Linked DNA regions of Methylobacillus flagellatus KT. The protein of the gene in region 2 interacts with the protein of the main gene of each other region in a pairwise test. Links are inferred from orthologs where the notes say so. Each region holds a gene or a part of one and is shown on either strand. Other genes may lie near its edges. The genes, in order: ndk and MFLA_RS13220.

Region 1 (3,143 bases), 1.1 Mb from region 2 along the record:
TGCAAGGCATGCTGCAGGTAAAGCTCAGCCTGCTTAATATCCTTCTTACGTAGCAGGCAAGTGCCAGCATTCATGTATGCCACGCCCGGCGTGACATACAGCGGATTCTTGACCGCTTCCATGAACTGGACGATAGATTCATCGATACGGTTGCGCGCGCAGAGAAAGCTACCGTAATTGTTGCGCGTTTCAGAGCTTTTCGGGTCTAGCTGCAACGCTTTGCGGAATGCTGCATCTGCCTTCTCGTCTTCACGCAATGTGCCATACACTAGCCCAAGGCCGTTATAGGCAGGCGCATAGGAAGGATTGATCTGCGCGGCAAGCTCAAATTCCTCCAACGCCACGGCAATCTGGTTCTGGGCATAATATCCAGCACCCAGTTCGGTATGTACACGGGCGCGCTCACGGCTTGCCTCGGTATCCTGCTTGGTTTCAGTGGCGGCACAAGCGATCAGCAACAAGCAGCAAGCCCCCACCAGGAACTTCCTCACGCAACCGCCTCCACTTTGATGCGGCGCAACGAACGCTTGGTCTTATCCTGCACCTTACCAGCCAGCTGACCACAAGCCGCGTCAATGTCCTCGCCGCGGGTCTTGCGTGTGGTCACGACATAGCCTGCCTGCATGAGGATATCGCGAAAACGGCGGATATTGTCGGGCTTGGAGGTATCGTAGCCGCTATTCGGGAAAGGGTTGAATGGAATCAGGTTGAATTTGCAAGGCACATCCTGAACGATATTCAACAATTGCCTGGCATGCTCGGCAGTATCGTTGACACCGTCCAGCATCACATACTCGAAGGTGACAAAATCGCGTGGCGCCTTTTCGAGATAACGCTGGCAAGCCGCCATGAGCTGCGCAATGGGATACTTGCGATTGATCGGCACAATTTCGTCACGCAATGCATCATTGGGGGCATGAAGGGACACTGCCAGCGCCACGGGACACTCCTCGCGCAACCTGTCCATGGCCGGCACCATACCAGAAGTGGACAAGGTCACGCGACGACGGCTCAAGCCATAAGCAGAATCGTCCAGCATAATATTCATGGCTGCCACGACATTGTCGAAATTGGCCAGCGGCTCGCCCATGCCCATCATGACAACATTGCTGATGATGCGGTCCCCCTTGGGATCGCGACCAAGCGCCTTGTTCGCCACCCATAACTGACCAATGATCTCGGAAACGCTGAGATTACGGTTGAATCCCTGGCGTCCGGTAGAACAGAATGTGCAATCCAACGCACATCCTACCTGCGAAGAAACGCAAAGCGTGCCGCGATCATCCTCGGGGATGAACACTGTCTCGACGCCATTGCCTGCCCCAACGTCAATCAACCACTTGCGCGTCCCATCTTCCGATATTTGCTCCAGATGAACTGAAGGAGGCGCAACCACAGCCTCCTTGGCCAGCTTTTCACGCAATGCCTTGGCAATATCCGTCATCTCCCCAAAATCGCTCACGCCGAAGTGATGCATCCAGCGCATCATCTGCTTGGCACGGAACGGCTTCTCGCCAATACCTTGGAAATATTCTGCGAGCGCTGCCTGGTTGAAATTGAGGAGATTGACCGTCATGCAGAGACAACCTCAGCGGCTGTAAATATTGGATTGCGCAAAGAAATAGGCAATTTCGACTGCAGCATTTTCCAGGGAGTCTGACCCATGAACGGCATTGGCATCAATGCTATCGGCGAAGTCAGCGCGGATAGTACCTGGCTCAGCTTTTTTCGGGTCGGTAGCGCCCATCAGCTCACGGTGCTTGAGCACCGCATTTTCACCTTCCAGCACCTGTACGACGACTGGACCGGAAATCATGAACTTGACCAGATCATTGAAGAAAGGGCGCTCCTTGTGGACTGCATAAAAACCCTCAGCATCAGCCTGAGACAGTTGCACCATCTTGGAAGCGATGATCTTGAGGCCGGCATCTTCAAAACGGGTATAGATCTTGCCGATCACGTTCTTCGCAACTGCATCGGGTTTGATAATGGATAGGGTACGTTCAACAGCCATGATGACTCCAAAGATAATTATTTAGATAAAACTACTACGGAAAGACCGATAAAATAACATTTTAGCGGCCCAAAATAAAGCTGGGACGCAATATTTACCGCCCCCCGGCCTGCAAAAACCAGGCCGTCCTGAGCATGTAGTATCAACTGATCGAGTGACAGGCTCGCGACACAGACCATGCGGACGACATCTTGGCGATTTCACTAAAAACTCGCCCTGCGCCAACTCGGTCAAGCCTGCTGCAGGATGCGCTGCCTGCGTGCCTCATACAGGCAAATACCGCTGGCAACCGATACATTCAGACTCTCAACAGAGCCAAACATCGGAATGCTGATCAAGCTGTCGCAAGTTTCCTGCGTCAGTCGGCGCAGACCACTCCCTTCCGCCCCCAGCACCAGCGCCAGCGGGCCCGATAAATTGGTAGATGGTAAGTCGGCATCTGCCTCTGCCGCAGCCCCCACGATGAACACACCGGCATCCTTGAGTTCACGCAGCGTTCGCGCCAAATTGGTCACGGCAATAAACGGTACAGTTTCCGCGGCGCCGCAAGCCACCTTGCGTACCGTGGCATTCAGGCCTGCTGCGCGATCCTTGGGCGCAATCACTGCATGTACCCCCATCGCATCGGCTACCCGCAGGCAGGCACCAAGGTTATGCGGATCTTCCACACCATCCAGCACTAGAAAAAATGGCGGCTCTTTCAGGTCGGATTCCAGGATGTCATGGATATCCTTGTAGGGAATCGGGGTATCCACTACACGGGCAATCACACCCTGATGCCGAGCATTGCCGCCCGCCATGCCATCCAGGCGAGCCCGCTCCACGTGCATCACCCGTACATTGGCGCCTTCCGCCATCTGCAACAAATCCTTCATGCGCGCATCCACCCTGTCCTGGTCGACCAGGACTTCCTGGACGCTCGCCGCATGCTGGCGCAAACGGCTCAATACGGCATGAAAGCCAAACAAAATACGCACGTCACTCATTCAATCAACTAGCTTTCTTCTTGGTTGTCACTGTGGCACGAGATTTTCCGCCGCTTGCGCGGGGCGGCCTCGTCCTTGTTGTTTTCTGCGCCGGGGTCGCATCGGCCCTGCGGGCCCTCGGCTTTTTCACTGCCTCCTGCACC
Region 2 (3,131 bases):
AAAGGTTGCGCCGCAGCCGGCACGGTAATGGAGGGATGCATCATGAAACGCGTTGCCGCATTGATTCCGTTGCTGTTGTTGAGCGCCTGCGCCACCTTGCCCCCGGACGGCCCGAGTCGCATGGCTCTGCCGGGCAGCACCAAGAGTTTCGACCAATTCCGCTATGACGACAGCATTTGCCGTCAGTTCGGCCTGGAGCAAAGCGGCTCTGCCAAGACCGCGGCCCAGGATAGCGCAGTGACCAGTGCCGCAGTGGGCACGGTGGTGGGCGGTTTGCTCGGCGCCGCGGTCGGCGGGCATGAAGGGGCTGCCGTCGGCGCGGGTTCCGGTTTGCTGGTCGGCACCATGGCCGGTACCGGCATGGCGGCGGACTCCTACCAGGCTTCCCAAGCGCGTTACGACAATGCCTATACGCAATGCATGTACGCCAAGGGGCACAAGGTGGCGGTGTCGGGCAGGCTGGCCCAGGTCCGCGAGCAAGCGGCCCCTGTGCGCCGCAGCGTGCCGCCTCCGCCCCCGCCACCGGGATATCGCGGCGAGCCGTTGTCGGCCGGCGTACCGCCGGATTACCGGGAATAGAACATTTTCAAGTTGTTTGCATGTATCGGGGATAGACAGCGCGTTCGAGAACGCAGGATCAGGAGGACAGTATGAAACAGGTGAATAAAAACAGGCTTTGGTCAGCCCTTGGCATGGTATTGATTGCCAGCATGCTCGGCCAGGCGGCCGCCTATGCGGACCGGGACGACAGGCATGATCGGGGGCAGCGTCAGGAGCAACGCTGGGATAGAGGCCATGACCGTGGTCATGGCGACCGGCAGTACCGGCAGCAAGACAGGCGTTGGGATCGCGGTGCGCGTCCCGTGATTGTGCAGCAGAACGTGCACTATCAATTCCGCGACCAGGACAGGGCAAGGCTGTATACGCAATACCAGCGCAGCCTGCGCGGGGTCAGGTGGGACCGCAGGCCGGATTTCCGCGCCGGCTACGCCGTCCTGCCCGCGTATCGTCCCTATATCACTCCCGTACCGGTCCATGTGCTGCGCACGTTGCCACCGCCGCCGCCAGGATATGTGATCGGCTACTACCAAGGTTATAACGTGGTTTACGATCCTACCACCTATGTCATCCTGACGGCGATAGACCTGCTGGCAAGGTAACGCCGGGGCTGGACAGTGCAGTTCAGCGGGCTATCGGCTCTCCCCACTGCACCTCGCCCAGCCCAAGCTTGCGCAACGCAGCATTGACCCTGGAATAGGGTTGGCTGCCGAAAAATCCGCGGTGGGCGGATAGCGGTGAAGGATGTGCCGAGCTGATGACCTGGTGCCAGGACGCAATGAGCGGGCGAAACTGCTGCGCATGGTTTCCCCACAGGATGAATACCAGCGGCGCTTCGCGCTGGCCCAGATAGCGCATGACCGCATGCGTGAATGCCTGCCATATCTTGCTATGGGCGCCTGCCACGCCGCCGCGCGTGGTGAGCGAGGCGTTGAGTAACAGCACCCCTTGCTTCGCCCACGGCATCAGGTTGCCGCTCGACAGGGTCTGGCCCACATCCGTCTGCATTTCCTTGAGCATGTTGCGCAACGAGGGCGGTGGCCTGACGCCTTCCGGTACGGAGAATGACAAGCCATGGGCTTGCTGGATGCCATGATCCTCACCATGATAGGGATCCTGTCCCAGCAGTACCACCCTTGCCGCTGCTGGCTCGACCTGGCGCAATGCTTCGAACCATAGTCCCCGGCGCGGACGTACATCCTGCTCTGGTTCCAGGCTGGCGCTGATGCTGTGGTACAGCGCCTGCAATTCAGGAATAGCCTCCACCCAGGCGGGCGGGAGTGATTCCGGACGTGGATGGGTCACGGGGTCCAGCATTGTGCTCATTGTCGTTCAACCAGGGGAGAATGATGCGGGCTACGGTACTAAATTCATTGCTGCCGGGCAAGCGCAAAAGGCGTAATATCGTTCCAGGGAGGATTTTTCTGAGCGCAAGAACCATCGAGGCGGGCGCCAGACTTGCCGGTGATGCGAGTTCGATACTATGGAGAAAGCATGATGAAAACCCTGGCTACCCTATCCTTGTCCCTTTGGGCCGCTTTGCCTGCCAATGCCACATCGTTGGCGGAAGACGAATTCCAGATCATGAAGGCCTGCCATGTGAATGCAACCGCCATGAATCTCAACGGGCAGGTGCGTGAGCACTACCTCAACAATTGTGTGTTGTCCTCTGTGAGCGAGGCGGCGCACCAGGCCCGCAAGCAGTGCCAGATCAGTGCCACGGCGATGAACCTCGACGGTGATACGCGGCGGAACTACCTTGCCTCCTGCCTGGCGAGCAATTGAGTCAGGCCAGGTAGTCCTGTAAGCGGTCAACCAGCCAGTCCATGAAGACACGGACCCGGCGAGGTTGGTGACGCCGGTTCGGGTACAGCATGGAGACTGGCATCGGTGCTGCGCGGTATTCCGGCAGCAATTCGACCAGCCTATCTTGCATGATATAGGGCCGGGCTGCGGCCTGTGGTACCTGGATGATACCCAGGCCTGCCAGGCATGCCTGGGTATAGGCGTCGCTGTTGTTGACCGTGATGATGGACTGCATTTTCATGCGGATGATGTCGCTTCCCTGGACGTACTCCCAGTAGGCTTCCTCAGAGCCCAGCACTTGCGTGTAATGCACTACGAAATGTCGCGTCAGCTCGTCCAGCGTTTGCGGCGTGCCGTGCTGTTGCAGGTATGCCGGGCTTGCGCAATTGACGATGGGGTGGAGGCCGACCTGGCGTGCGACCAGTCCCGAGTCACCCAGGCTGCCGACGCGTATCACGCAGTCGAAGCCTTCCGCTACCAGGTCCACTTTGCGGTCAGTGCTGCTGAGCTCGATTCTGATGCCGGGATGCTGCCGTAGGAATGCAGGCAGGTGCGGCATCAGCACTTCGCGTGCGACGGCAAGCGGCACATCCACACGTATGCGTCCCTGAATGCCTGTTTCGTCGAGCAGGAACATGGATTCGAGCTCGTCCATATCGGTCAGCAAATCCTTGCAGCGCTGATAGAACAATTCTCCGTCATGCGTGAGCACGACTTTGCGCGTGGTGCGCTGCAACAACCTGGTGCCAAGATGCGCCTCCAGCTTC

Evidence for each region.
Region 1: the proteins of MFLA_RS13220 (region 2) and ndk interact in binary tests that used the Escherichia coli proteins (3 or more experiments, as listed by UniProt). The link is inferred for Methylobacillus flagellatus KT from one-to-one orthologs.

What each region holds. Positions count from the first base shown.
Region 1 is NC_007947.1:1,736,419-1,739,561, forward strand. What follows is about bases 302-3,122. They hold ndk (nucleoside-diphosphate kinase), read right to left. Parts: upstream 2,015-3,122; coding sequence 1,589-2,014; downstream 302-1,588. Other genes in these bases: pilW (type IV pilus biogenesis/stability protein PilW), read right to left, coding at 302-491; rlmN (23S rRNA (adenine(2503)-C(2))-methyltransferase RlmN), read right to left, coding at 488-1,576; rlmB (23S rRNA (guanosine(2251)-2'-O)-methyltransferase RlmB), read right to left, coding at 2,245-3,000; rnr (ribonuclease R), read right to left, coding at 3,005-3,122. Also shown: more of pilW, read right to left, coding at 1-301; more of rnr, read right to left, coding at 3,123-3,143. UniProt on the Escherichia coli protein: Major role in the synthesis of nucleoside triphosphates other than ATP. The ATP gamma phosphate is transferred to the NDP beta phosphate via a ping-pong mechanism, using a phosphorylated active-site intermediate.
Region 2 is NC_007947.1:2,794,493-2,797,623, reverse strand. Bases 34-2,842 are described here. They hold MFLA_RS13220 (uracil-DNA glycosylase), read right to left. Parts: upstream 1,885-2,842; coding sequence 1,183-1,884; downstream 34-1,182. Other genes in these bases: MFLA_RS13210 (LysR family transcriptional regulator), read right to left, coding at 2,345-2,842; MFLA_RS13215 (hypothetical protein), read left to right, coding at 2,053-2,343; MFLA_RS13225 (hypothetical protein), read left to right, coding at 651-1,160; MFLA_RS13230 (YMGG-like glycine zipper-containing protein), read left to right, coding at 43-579. Outside these bases: MFLA_RS13235 (hypothetical protein), read left to right, coding at 1-28; more of MFLA_RS13210, read right to left, coding at 2,843-3,131. UniProt on the Escherichia coli protein: Excises uracil residues from the DNA which can arise as a result of misincorporation of dUMP residues by DNA polymerase or due to deamination of cytosine.